One region of the Oceanicola sp. 502str15 genome, then DNA from elsewhere that is predicted to be linked to it. Evidence: riboswitches for the same ligand, from Rfam matches in the RefSeq annotation. Region 1 holds a riboswitch; the other holds the start of a gene.
The links. Region 1 has a riboswitch for thiamine pyrophosphate ahead of GTH22_RS19205 (Ykof family thiamine-binding protein). Riboswitches for the same ligand answer to the same signal wherever they lie in the genome.
Positions count from the first base shown of each region.

Region 2: linked by a shared signal. The riboswitch ahead of GTH22_RS16405 (thiamine ABC transporter substrate binding subunit) and the one ahead of GTH22_RS19205 (Ykof family thiamine-binding protein) in region 1 are both predicted to bind thiamine pyrophosphate.

Region 1 is NZ_WYDQ01000001.1:3,905,891-3,912,699, forward strand. It holds gene nadC (carboxylating nicotinate-nucleotide diphosphorylase) at 1-468, opposite strand, end outside; gene GTH22_RS19195 (L-aspartate oxidase) at 465-2,042, opposite strand; gene nadA (quinolinate synthase NadA) at 2,044-3,096, opposite strand; TPP riboswitch at 3,392-3,498, shown strand; gene GTH22_RS19205 (Ykof family thiamine-binding protein) at 3,489-4,100, shown strand; gene GTH22_RS19210 (ABC transporter permease) at 4,153-4,917, shown strand; gene GTH22_RS19215 (ABC transporter ATP-binding protein) at 4,904-5,644, shown strand; gene GTH22_RS19220 (ABC transporter substrate-binding protein) at 5,641-6,621, shown strand.
Region 2 is NZ_WYDQ01000001.1:3,329,857-3,336,665, reverse strand. It holds gene GTH22_RS16410 (thiamine/thiamine pyrophosphate ABC transporter permease ThiP) at 1-1,020, opposite strand, end outside; gene GTH22_RS16405 (thiamine ABC transporter substrate binding subunit) at 996-1,970, opposite strand; TPP riboswitch at 2,009-2,121, opposite strand; gene GTH22_RS16400 (hypothetical protein) at 2,240-3,007, shown strand; gene aroC (chorismate synthase) at 3,368-4,471, shown strand; gene GTH22_RS16390 (hypothetical protein) at 4,534-5,496, shown strand; gene GTH22_RS16385 (glutathione S-transferase family protein) at 5,590-6,192, shown strand; gene GTH22_RS16380 (DMT family transporter) at 6,189-6,809, opposite strand, start outside.

The DNA.
Region 1 (6,809 bases):
GCCACCGCCGTGCAGCACGGCCTGTTTTTCGACAAGGCGAAGCCCCGGGGTGGTCTTGCGGGTGCAGGTCACGCGGGTTTTCGTGCCCTGCGTCTGTGCCACGAAGGCGGCGGTCAGCGTGGCGATCCCCGACATCCGCCCGGCGAAGTTGAGCGCCACCCGTTCGCCCGAGAGGATCGAGGCGGCGTCGCCGGTCACTTCCATCAGCAGGTCGCCCGGTGCGATGGCATCGCCATCCGCCTTGAGCGCGGTGATCTTCAGCGTGGGGTCGACCAGCCGGAAGGCCAGCGCGGCAATTTGCAGCCCCGAGACAACCCCGGCCTCGCGGGCGTTGAGCCGCGCGGCATAGACCGTGCCGGGCGGGATGACGGTGCGAGTGGTGATGTCGCCGTAGGTGCCGAGATCTTCCATCAGGGCGGCGCGGACCAGCGGTTCGAGGATCAGATCGGGCAGGGGGCTTTGGGTCATGCAGGTTCCTCTCTGGTCGTGGCGGCAGCGCGGATGACGAGGCCTTCGGCGAGCGTCATGCGGGAGCGTTGGCCCGTTTCGCCCACAGCCTCCGGATAGTCCGAGCGGAAATGCGCGCCCCGGCTTTCGCGGCGTGCCAGCGCGGCGGCGGCAATCAGCGTGGCGGTGGCCGTCATGTTGGCCAGCGCCTCGCACCCGGGCTGCGCGGCTTCGATGCGGGCGATGCTGGCGAGCGTCCGGGTGAGGCCCTCGGCGGTGCGGATCACGCCGGCCCCGTCTGTCATGGCTTGCCGAAGCTCTGCCACCAGCGTCGCATCGGGCGGCTCTGTCGGGGCAAGTTGGGGCAGGCGGACTTCCTGCGCCGGCGCCGGGGCCGGAAGGGCGGCGTCGATGGCCTGTGCACAGCGGCGACCATAGACCAGCGCCTCCAGCAACCCGTTCGAGGCCAGCCGGTTTGCGCCGTGCAGCCCGGTCGAGGCCACCTCGCCGCAGGCCCAGAGGCCGGGCAGGCTGCTTTGGCCGGAGCCATCGGTGGCGACCCCGCCCATGTGGTAATGCGCGGCGGCAGCCACCGGGATGGGCTGCGTCACCGGGTCGAGTCCGGCCTTCTGGCAGGCGGCGGCCACGGCAGGGAAATCGGTGAGGATCGCCGCGCCAATCGCGGCGCGGGTGTCGAGCGCGGGGGCCAATCCGGCCTGCGTTTGGGCATAGACGGCGCGGGCCACGATGTCGCGCGGGGCAAGTTCGGCGTCGGGGTGTGCGTCCAGCATGAAGCGTGTGCCGTGCCGATTGATCAGCACTGCCCCGTCGCCGCGCAGCGCCTCAGTTGCCAGTGGGGCCGGGTCGATGCCGCAGGCGATGGCCGTGGGATGAAACTGCACGAACTCGGCATCCGCAATCTGCGCCCCGGCGCGGGCCGCCATGCCGATGACCTGCCCGCGAATGCGCGGCGGGTTGGTGGTGAGCGCATAGAGCCCGCCCGAGCCGCCGCCCGCTAGAAGCACCGCCGCCCCGCGCAGCACGACACTTGCGCTGAGCCCCGCGTTGCAGCGGGCCACGGCGACGCCGGTGACGCGCCCTTCGGATACTTCGAGCGCCGTGGCCATGACCCCTTCGAGCACCTGCACATGCGCTGCCTCGCGCAACTGAGCGGTGAGGGCGCGCATGATCTCGGCCCCGGCCTGATCGCCGCGCACCCGGACGACGCGGGCAAAACTATGCGCTGCTTCGCGCGACATCACGTAGGAGCCGTCTTCGGTGCGGTCAAAGGGTGTGCCCAGCCCGGTCAGATCGAGGATATGGTCGCGCGCCTCCTTGGTGACGGCCTCTGCCACGCCCGCATCGACCGTGCCTGCGCCCGCGCTCACGGTATCGCGCGCATGGGCTTCGGCGCTGTCCGCCGGGTCCATCGCCGCCGCCACGCCGCCCTGCGCCCATGCCGAGGAGGCGCCGGTGCCGAGCGGTTCGGGCGAGATCACCAGCACCGGACGCGGGGCCAGCTTCAGCGCGGCATATTGCGCCGCCAGCCCCGCTCCGACGATGATGACGCGGGACGTTTCGATTGGGGCGCTCACCTCAACCGGCCAGCCGGGCGGAGAGGTCGATCATCCGTTGCACGGCCACCCGCGCCCTGGCGGCCACGGCCTCGTCGACCTCCACCGCGCCCTCCATGCTGTGCAGCGACCAGAGCACCTTCTCGAGCGTGATCTTCTTCATGTAGGGGCACATGTTGCAAGGGCCGACGAAATCGACCTCGGGCAGCGCGTCGGAGATGTTCGAGGCCATCGAGCATTCTGTCACCAGCATGGCCTTGCCGGGGCGCTCGCGGGTGACATAGTCGATTATGCCGCTGGTCGAGCCGGAGAAATCCGCCTCGGCCACCACGTCGGGCGGGCATTCGGGGTGGGCGATGATGCGGGTGTCGGGGCTGTAGCTGCGGAAATCGCGCAGGTCCTGCGCCGTGAAGCGCTCATGCACGATGCAGGCCCCGTCCCACCAGACGACCCGTTTTTGCGGCACCTGCTTCGCCACGTTTTGCGCGAGGTATTTGTCGGGCGTCATGATTACCGTATCGCTCTCCTGCGCCGCCACGATCTGCGCAGCGTTGGAGGAGGTGCAGCAGATATCGGAGGCCGCCTTCACCTCGGCGGTGGTGTTGACGTAGCTCACCACCGGCGCGCCGGGATACTGGCGGCGCATCTCGGCGATGCCCTCGGCGGTGATGCTTTCGGCCAGCGAGCAGCCGGCCTCCATGTCGGGTATCAGAACCGTTTTGGCGGGGTTCAGGATTTTCGAGGTTTCGGCCATGAAATGCACGCCGCATTGCACGATCACCTGCGCCTCGACCTTGGTCGCCTCGATCGCCAGTTGCAGGCTGTCGCCTACAACGTCGGCGATGCCGTGGTAGATCTCGGGCGTCATGTAGTTGTGCGCGAGGATGACCGCGTCGCGCTCCTTCTTCAGCCGGTTGATCGCCGCGACATAGGGCGCGAAAATCGCCCAGTCCGGCGGCGACACAACGCGCTCCATTCGGGCGTAGAGGTCGGCATTGGCGGAGGCGATTTCGGTGGAGGGGGCGAGATCGTAGTGATCGGCGAGTTCGGCGCGCAAAGCGATCTGGTCGAGCAAGTGCTGGTGTTCCTCAGGTCTGGTCTGCCTGCCGGAGCGGCGGGAAACGCGCGAGGCTGCGCGCCAAGTGAGCGATGCCGGCGTTCTAGGGGTTGTGTGACCCAAGGGCAAGTTCAACCCGGCGGCGGAATCCGGATGTCCGACGCTAACATTATCCCGCGACCGACTGGCGACAGAAAGCGCGAGCAGTCCCGGCGCCGCCTTTCGCCGAGGAGCGCCAATGCGCCGTTTCTCACCCCGATGAAGGGCTGAACGACCAGCGCTTGACAATCGCCCCCCGCTCCCCGACCTTCGCGCCATCAACCAGGGGTGCTCCGGTCGGGGCTGAGATGCGCAAGCCTGCGTGAACCCTTCAAAGCTGATCTGGGTAATGCCAGCGGAGCGAGGATATCATGTTCATTGGCGCGCAAGTGTCGCTCTATCCGATGACGTCCGATTTCGTGGATGTCATCATGACCGGCCTCAAGGCCCTTTCCCCCTACGAAGACAAGCTGCGGATCGAGACCGACGATATGTCGACCCTCATGGTCGGCGCGCCCGAAGCGCTGCTCGATGCGATCCGCGATCTCTTTTCCGAGTCCGCCCGGCGGCCCGAGCATGTGACCATGCATGTCACCCTGTCGCGCGGCTGCCCCGGCGAGCCGGATGACCCCTCCTGCCACTGCGAGGCGCTGGTGACGGCGCAGTCGCTGGGGCTGGACGAGCGCAAGGCGCTGGCGCTGGAAGCGGTGAGGGCCGCACCCGAAAAGGGCGTGGGGATTGATGTGCAATTCTCGCTCTACGTGCTCGGGCAGGACCGGCATATGGACGAGATCTATGGCTGCATCGACTTTCTCAAGCAGTCCGGCACTTTCCTGAAGTCCAAGAACTTCTGCACCCGGCTGCGCGGTGATGCGGGGGCAGTTTTCGAGACGATCCGGCAGGCCTTCCTGCGGTTCGGTCCGGCGGAGGGGCATGTCACTATCGACCTGACCGCCTCGGCCAACAGCCCCAGCCTGCGCTGAGCCGCTGCCGCCTTCGGGCGGCGCGCCCAAGCCCCTATTGCGGACCCTTCCGATGCCGATCACCCGTGCCCTGCCAAGCCTGTGCCTCGCTGCCGCCTTTCTCGCGGCATGGCAGATTTACTGCACGCTCGCTGCTGTTTCTCCGCTGATCCTGCCCGCGCCGTCCGACGTGGCGCTTGGCCTCTGGGTCAACCGCTCCGCGCTCGCGGGCCACGCGGCGGCCACCCTCGGCGTGGCGGCGCTCGGCTTCAGCCTCTCGGTCAGCTTCGCCTTCGCCACCTCGGTCGCGCTGCACTTCATCCCTTGGTTGCGGCGCGGGCTGTTTCCGCTGTTGGTCGCCAGCCAGACCGTGCCCATCGTCGCGCTGGCCCCGCTGATGGTGCTCTGGTTCGGCTTCGGGTTGCTGCCCAAGGTGCTGCTGGTGATCCTCGTCACGTTCTTTCCCGTGCTGGTCAGCCTCATGGCCGGATATGCCCGGGTGCCGCAGGCCTACCGCGACCAGCTTGCCTCCATGGGGGCAGGGCGGGGGCAGGTCTTCCGCCGTGCAGCTCTGCCCGTCGCTAGACCTCACTTCTTCAACGGTCTGCGGATCTCGGCCACCTATGCCATCGTCGCCACGATCTTTGCCGAATACGCCGGCGCTCGGCAGGGCCTCGGCATCTACATCCTCACCGCCAAGAACAACTTCCGCGCCGACCTCGTGCTGGCCGCCGTGGTGCTTTCGGCCACGCTGACCCTGCTGCTGCTGGGCCTGCTCCACCTGATCGACCGCGCCACAGGGCGGCGCTACCGGAGGGCTGTCGATGCTGCGGGTTGAGGGGCTGGCGATCCGGGCGGGCGAGAGCCTGCTGGTGGAGGAGACCACGCTCGGCCTCTCGGAAGGCGCGATCACCTGCCTGATCGGCCCCTCGGGCTGCGGCAAGAGCTCCATCATCAAGTGGCTTGCCGGGGTTCTGCCCGCCGAGCTCGCCGCCACCGGCAGGGCCAGCCTTGCGGGCGCGCCGCTTGCGGCCCCAAACCCGGCGCTGGCCTACCAGCCCCAGCAAGACACGCTCTTTCCATGGCTCACCATCGCAGAGAACGCGGCTCTTGGCCTCGAGCTTGGCGGCCTTTCCCGCCGCGCCGCCCGTGCCCGCGTGCTGCCCCTCTTCGCGCCCTTCGGCCTTGCAGGGCACGAGGCCAGCTTCCCTGACCAGCTCTCCGGCGGAATGCGCCAGCGCGCCACCTTCCTGCGCACCATGGTGCAGGAGAGCCGCTTTCTGCTGCTTGATGAACCCTTCTCCGCCCTCGATGCCGTCACTCGCCTGCGGATGCAGGACTGGCTCTGCGACCGCCTCGCCGAGCGCCCGCGCGGCGTGCTGATGGTGACGCATGATCTTTACGAGGCCACCCAGATGGCCGACCGCCTGCTCGTCATGTCCGCCCGCCCGGGGCGGATCGTGGCCGACATCCCGCTCACCACGCCCCGCAGCGCCCGCACCGAGGCCAGCCTGGCCGAGACCCGGTCGCTGCTCAAATCCCTGCTTCTGGAGGACACCCCATGAAACTGCTTCCGATCCTTGCCACCTGCCTCGCGCTGCCCGTGGCGGCGCAGGCGCAGGAGAGCGTGACCATCGCGCTCGACTGGACGCTGAACACCAACCACATCGGCCTTGTCGTGGCGCAGGAGAAGGGCTTTTACGCCGAGGCCGGGCTGGAGGTGGAGCTTCTGCCCTATTCCGACAGTGCCTCCACCGCCGTCCTCGCCGCCGGGGCGGCGGATTTTGCCTATATGACCTCGCTCGGCTTCATGAGCGCCAAGGCCGCCGGAGCCGATATCGTGGCGCTCTGGGCCAGCATGCAGCGCGAGAACGGGCGGTTGGTGTATAATGCCAGCAATACAGAAATCACCCGCCCTGCCGACCTTGAAGGCAAGATCTACGCGGGCTTCGGCTCCGCCTGGGAGGATGCGCTGATCTCCACCATGATCGAGGCCGATGGCGGCACGGCGGAGTATGACACCGTCACCATGGGCACCGGCGCCTATGAGGCGCTGGCCAGCGGCGCGGTGGATTTCACGCTGGAGGTTGCCACATGGGAAGGGGTGAATGGCGAGTTGCTCGGGCGCGAGCAGAAGCATTTCACCTATGCCGACTACGGAGTGCCCGACCAGCAGAATGGCTACATCGGCACCACCTCGGCCATGCTGGCCGAATCTCTCGAGCAGATCGCCGCCTTCATGAAAGCCACCCAGCAGGGCTATGCCTGGGCTGCCGATCACCCCGCCGAGGCCGCCGACATCCTGATCGGGACAGGGGACTTCCAGAACCCCGAACTGGTGCGCGCCTCGATGGCGGCGCTGGCCGAGGGCGCCTATATCAAATCCGGCACCATCCCGGTCGGCAAGATCGACCCCGAGCGGTTTTCCGGCATGGCCCGCTTCCTCTTCGACAGCGGCGTGTTGAAAGGACCGGGCGGCGCAGCGCTCACATGGCCGGGCGATGTGTCGAGCTGGTATGATCAAGGCTGGATGACGAAGTGACCGCAGGGTTCTGAACCAGGGTCAGGGCGCATGACCCGCTGGTGACCAAGGCCGCGAGAGCGCTGCACGAGGGCAAGACCTTCGGGCAGCGCTTTTCGCGTTGCCAACCGCTGCCACCCAGCAAGGATTGCCGCGTTACGCGCCAATCTTGCTCCCGTCCAGCGCCGACGGCGGCTCCCCTTAGCCAA
Region 2 (6,809 bases), 580 kb from region 1:
CGGCAGGGTCAGCGCAAGGCACAGCGCCGCCGAGCCCAGCGCCACCGCCACCGAGCGCCCCGCCGCCGCCCAGACCGTGCCGGGCATCTCGAACAGCCCCGCCACCCCCTTCAGCGCAACCGCGCAGAGCGGGGCCAGCAGGAACAGCGCCGCCAGCGCCACGCAGAGCGCGTCCTGCACCCGCAGCCACCCGCCGCCATCCCAGCGCCGTACCGTGCCGCCCAGCCCGCCCGCAAACACCGCAGGCCGCGCCAGCCCCCAGGCCAGCGCCGCCGCCGTGCCCGCAAGGGCAAATTGCACCAGCCCCAGCACCGAGGCGGCGCCAAGGTCGTATTCGAATCGAAACGCCTGATAGATCGCCAGCTCCACCGTCGTCGCCCCCGGCCCGCCGCCCAGCGCCAGCGCCACGGCAAAGCTCGTCAGGCAGAGCGCAAAGATCAGCAGCCACGCGCCCGGCAGCACGCCCCGCAGCATCGGCCATTCAAGCCCGCGCTGCACCGCGCCCGGCCCCATGCCGAGCGAGGCCGCGAGCCGAAACCGTTCGGCCGGGATCGCCAGCCACCCCTGCAACACCAGCCGCACCGCCAGCGGCAGGTTGAAGAACACATGCGCCAGAATCACCCCCTGCGCACCGTAGAGGCTCACCTCCGGCAGCCCCAGCGCCCGCAGGCTGGCGTTGATCGCGCCCGAGCGCCCGAACACGGCGACAAGCCCCAGCACGGCAACGATGGTCGGAAGGATGAAGGGGGCGCCCATCAAGGTGATCACCGCCCCCCGCCCGTAAAAGCTCCGTCGCGCAAGCGCCCGCGCGACCGGTATCGCCAGCACAACGCTCAGCGTGGCCGAAACAACGGCCTGCCAGAGCGTGAACCACAGCGCATCCCGCGCCGCCGCACTCACCCCGGCAAACCCTTCGGCCCGCAAGGCAACAGCCACCAGCGTCCCCAGCGTCAGCGCCAGAACCAGCGCCGCCGCGAGGGCTGCAAGGCTGCGTGCTACTGGCTCAGACCTTGCCGCCACGTCTCGATCGCGTCCGCTTTCAGCGCTTCGGCCTCCTCCGCGCTCACGTAAACCGCGGTCGCCGGCACCGGCAGGTTGCGGAAGACCTCGGGCAGCTTTTCCGGGTCCAGCTTGGCCGGAAAGCTCCAGTTGCCCTCCGGAATCGCCTGCTGGAACCCGTCGCTGAGGATGAAATCCATGAACCCCTGCGCCAGCTCCGGCTGGTCACTCGAGGCCAGCTTGGCCGCCAGTTCCACGTAAAGGTAGTTCCCCTCCTCGAAGATCGCCGCCTTCTTGCTCTCATCGCCCTCGGCCATGATGTGATAGGCGGGCGAGGTGGTGTAGCTCAGCACCATGTCGGCCTCGCCCTCGGTGAACAGCCCGTAGGCCTCGCTCCAGCCCTTGGTGACGGTCAGGATCTTCGGCGCAAGCCGTTCCCAGGCCTCGCCCGCCTTGTCGCCATAAAGCGCCTCGACCCACATCACCAGCGCCAGCCCGGCCGCCGAGGCGCGCGGGTCCTGAATCACGATCCGCGTGTCGTCGGGCAGCGCCAGCAGCGCCTCGAAGCTGGTCGGCGGGTTTTCCGTCCGCTCGTCGTAGATGAAGGCGAGATGGCTCCAATCGAACGGCAGGAAGGTATCGTCTTCCCACGAAACCGGCATGGTCAGAGACGAAACATCCTGCCCATGCGGCGCAAACAGCCCGCTCGCTCCGGCGCGGGCAATCTCGTCCTGGCTCAGGCCGATGGCCACATCGGCCTCGCTGCGCTCGCCTTCCAGCAGGATGCGCGGCAGCACGTCGCCGGTGACGAACTCCAGCTCGCAGCCGCATTCGGCCTCGTAGGCGGCCTGGATCGCGGGGCCGGGGCCCCATTCGCTGGCGAAGTAGTCGGGGGCGTATACCGTCAGGGTCTCTGCAGCCGCCGTGCTGGCGACAAGTGCAAATCCCGCGGCGATGAGGGGGGCTTTCATGGGTGGTCCTCCATTGCATGCGGGCGGAGCGGGCAATCGAGGTGTCTCGAAACCTTCCCTCCGCCGGTTCTAGCCGGTTCAGGTTCGACGGGTTCGCAGGCACTCACTGCCGCATCTCAGCCCACTTGCGCAGGCACCCCGAGGTGAAGCGCAGCATAGAGGGCAAGTTCGCCTTGGCAAGGAGGTCACACATGCCGCGCTGCGGCGGGCGGGATCTTTCCTTTCTGCCGGCTCATCCTAGTCTCTGTGCAACGCCCAAGGAAACCAACATGCTACGCACATTCGCCCTCTCCCTCGCCCTGCTCCTCCCCCTCCCCGCGCTCGCCCAGCAATCTGACGGGCTGCAATCCTTCGGTCTCTCGATCGAAGGCGGCGGCCACCCCTCCGGCTCCTACTATGGCCTGATGGCCGAGGCCCGCGCGGGCTACGATCTGAGCTGGGGCGATGTCACCGTCGATCTCACCCTCGGCACCGCCGACGCCGGCTCCAACAGCCTCACCACCGCTGGCGCGCTGGTCCATGTCAGCGCCCGGCCCTACGACTGGCTCGCCGTCGGCCCCTACGCCTGGCTCGGCAGCCAGGGCGAAGGGCCCGCGGCCTATGGCTTCGGTGTCGAGGCCGCGGTGATGACCGGCGCCGGCTGGGGCGGCGAACTCTGGTTCGGCGAAACCTTCGGCGGCGTGCTGGGCGAGGGCACCTATGCCACCAACAAGGGCCTGCGCGTGCGCTACGACCGGGGCGGCAAGTTCTCCGGCTACGGCGAACTCTCCAAGGACACCGCCAACCTCACCGCCGGCGACCAGGACTTCTACCGCCTTGCCCTCGGCTTCAGCACCTGGCTCGACCTACCGGGCAGCAGCGGCACCGACCGCGCGGTCAAGCTCTCCGTCGCCGCCGGTCAACACCACTTCGACCTGCTGAATGAACGTGACAACTGGGTCTCCGTCGGCTTCAGCATCCCGCTCAAACCCACCACCGGCAGCCGCCCCGAGTTCTCCTCGCGGCGCGGGGTCACCCATTACCTCCCGATGCCCTGACAAATCCGAAACGCGTTAACGTAACGTCACCGTTTTGCAACATTCTGTGCCCCGCGCATGGATCGGTGCAATTTCGGCAATAATCCGCCGCGGGCCCGTGCTATGTCATCTGCCATACGAAGGCGCTCCAAGCGCCTCGCCAAGACCAGTGTGGTTACGTGCACCCCCCATCGTTTCGGGGACTCGTTGCTGAACTGAATCGGCAGGAGCTCGAGAACCCCCCCTTGTACCACCGGGGGCCTCTGAAAGAGCTGGGCGGTGGTACTGTCGTCATCGATAGTCTCGAGTTCCTGCCGATTTGTTTCTCCTTGGCACCGGGCCGCGCCTTGGGTAACTCCTTGCCTCCAAAGGAGCCCGCGCATGAGCCTCAACACCTTCGGTCACCTCTTCCGCGTCACCACCTGGGGCGAAAGCCACGGCCCCGCCCTCGGCTGCACCGTCGATGGCTGCCCTCCGGGCATTCCGGTCACGGCAGAGCAGATCCAGGTCTGGCTCGACAAGCGCAAGCCCGGTCAGAACAAGTACACCACCCAACGCCGCGAGGCCGATGAGGTCGAGATCCTCTCGGGCGTGTTCGAAGGCGTCACCACTGGCACCCCGGTGCAGCTGATGATCCGCAACACCGACCAGCGGTCCAAGGACTATGGCGACATCGCCGAAAAGTTCCGCCCCGGCCATGCCGACATCACCTATTGGCAGAAGTACGGAATCAGAGACTATCGCGGCGGCGGACGCTCCTCCGCCCGCGAAACCGCCGCCCGTGTGGCCGCAGGCGGGCTGGCCCGCAACGCGCTGGCCAAGCTGGTGCCGGGCCTCTCGATCAAGGGCTTCATGGTGAGCATGGGCGAACGCAGCGCCGACCCGGCCCGCTACGACATGGCCGAGATCGACAATAACCCCTTCTGGACCCCCGATGCCCAGGCCGCCGAAGACTGGGCGCTCTACCTCGACGAGCTGCGCAAATCCGGCAACTCGGTGGGCGCCGTCATCGAAGTGGTCGCCACCGGCGCCCCCGCGGGCCTCGGCGCCCCGGTCTACGGCAAGCTCGACACCGACCTTGCCGCCGCCATGATGAGCATCAACGCCGTGAAAGGCGTCGAGATCGGCGACGGTTTCGCCGCCGCCCGCCTCACCGGCGAGGCCAATGCCGACGAAATCTCCATGAGCCAGGGCGGCCCGGTCTATTCGTCCAACCACGCGGGCGGCATCCTCGGCGGCATCTCCACCGGGCAGGATCTGGTGGTACGCTTCGCCGTCAAGCCGACCTCCTCCATCCTCAAGCCCCGCAAGACCATCACCAAGTCGGGCGAGGAAACCGAGATCATCACCAAGGGCCGCCACGATCCCTGCGTCGGCATCCGCGCCGTTCCGGTGGGCGAGGCGATGATGGCCTGCGTGCTTCTTGACCACATCCTGCTGCATCGCGGGCAGGTGGGCGAAGGACTTCCCGGCCGCATCGGCTAACCCTTCCCCAAGGGCCACAAAACATGCAGTCTGCGTTCCATTAACCAAATGGGACTTTAAGCATGACCGACTTTTCCTTCGGCACATCCATGACCCTGATGCGCCGCACCGCCCCCTTCGTGATCTTCCGCATGATCGTCTACTTCGGCATCGCGGTGGCCTATGTCGTCGTCACCGGCACCGGCGCCGGCATCGGCTGGACAGTAGGCCTTGCCGGCACCGACGACTTTCAGGCCTCCAGCACGGCCTGGGGCGGCGCCATCGGCCTCGGGGCTACGGCGGCGGTGCTCTACTTCCTGCGCGAATACATCCTCTACATGGTCAAGGCCGGGCATATCGCAGTGATGGTCGAGTATCTCGAGGGCAAGGAGCTGCCCGAGGGGCGCGGCCAGATCGCCCATGCACAGGCCGTGGTCAAGGAGCGCTTCGGCACCTCCAACACGCTTTTCGCCATGGACCAGCTCATCAAGGGCGTGCTCAAGGTGGTGGTCGGCATCATCCAGGGCATCGCCAGCATCCTCCCCATCCCCGGCCTCGACGGCGCGGTAAAACTGATCCGCGCCTTCCTCAAAACCGCCGTCGGCCTGCTCGACGAGGTGATCCTCGGCCATCTCATCCGCACCCGCTCGCAAAACCCGTGGGCCGACGGGCGCGACGCGCTGGTGCTCTACGCGCAAAACGCCAAGCCCATGCTGATGAACGCCGCATGGATCGCGCTCGCCTCGTGGATCCTCTCCTTCGTGGTCTTCCTCGTCATGCTCGCCCCGGCGGCGCTCGTGGTCTGGCTGATCCCCGGAAGCTGGTCGGCCGGTGGCTTCATCTTCGCCATCATCTTCGCATGGGCAGTGAAGGCCGCACTCATCGAGCCCTTCGCCATCGCCTGCCTGCTTCAGGCCTACTTCAAGGTCACCGCCGGGCAACAGCCCAACCCCGAGTGGGTCGCCAAGCTCGAAGGCGTGTCGAAGAAGTTCAAGACCATGGGCGAGAAGGCCGCCAACTGGGCCACCGGAGGGCGCACGGCCTAGCGCCAGCCGTCCTGACACGATCCCTGACAGCGCTCCTGACACCACCCTGTCAGGGGCGCTTTGCTATGATGCCCTCATCAACAGGAGAGACTCATGCCCACCTTCTACCACGCCCCAAATTCCCGCAGTTCCACCGTGGCCATCGCCATCGAAGAAATGGGGCTTTCCACTGAAATAGAGACCAAGATCGTCTCTATCCCGCGCCAAGACGGCTCCGGCGGCCCCGATGCCGCCAACCCCCATCCCGAAAGCAAGGTGCCCGCGCTGGAGGTGAACGGCACCCTCGTCACCGAGCGCGCCGCCATCCTCGCCCTGCTCTCCGAGCTCTACCCCGAAGCCCCCAGCGCCATCCCGCCCGGCCACGCCGACCGCGGGCCGTTCCTGATGTGGCTGGCCTATTACGCGGGCGTGGTTGAGCCGCTCATCATGGGCATGGTCTGCGAGGTGGCCGACAAGCCGATCTGGATCACCACCTACCGCGACATGCCCGCCATGGTCGCAAGGCTCGAATCCACCCTCGAAGGGCAGGATTACCTGCTCGCCAGCGGCTTCTCCGCCGCCGACCTCATCATGGCCTCGCCCTACCAGTGGAACCGCGACTGGCTGCCCAAGTCGCCTGCGATCGAAGCCTGGTTCGACCGGGTCAACAGCCGGCCCGCCGTGCAGGCCATCGCCGCGCGCGACAATCCGGCCTAGCCCGCCACCTTCTTCTGCTTGGCGAGCTGCACCAGCAGGATGCCCACGGCAATCACCGCGACCCCGGCAATATCCAGCGGCCCGATGTGCTCATCCAGAAAGACCCAGGCCACCAGCACGCCGAAGAACGGGTTCAAAAAGTGGAAGGTGGCGGCCTTCACCGCCCCGATCCGCCCCACCAGCTTGAACCAGATCCACGTGGCCAGCAGGCCGGGCACGAAGACGGTGTAAAGGAAGGCCAACGTCAGCGCCGTGCTCGGGGTGTATTCCCACGTCTCGAACAGCAGCGAAGGCACCACGAGGCAGACCGCCCCGATCAGCATCTGGTAGCCCACCACCACCATCAGGTTGCCGCCCCCGCCGCTCGCGCCCCGCAGCGCCAGAGTGGCCACCGCCAGCGCCGTCGCGGCCACCACGCAAAGCGCCACGCCGGGCAGGCTCACGCCCGCCTCCAGCCGCGCCCCCATGATCAGCAGCACGCCGCCAAAGCCCATCACCAGCCCCAGCACGCCGATCCGCGGCAGCCGGTCGCCCAGCGCCACCCAGCCGATGAGCCCGACCAGAAGGGGCATCGAAGAGGCGATGATGGCGGCCAGCCCCGCCTCGACCCATTGCAT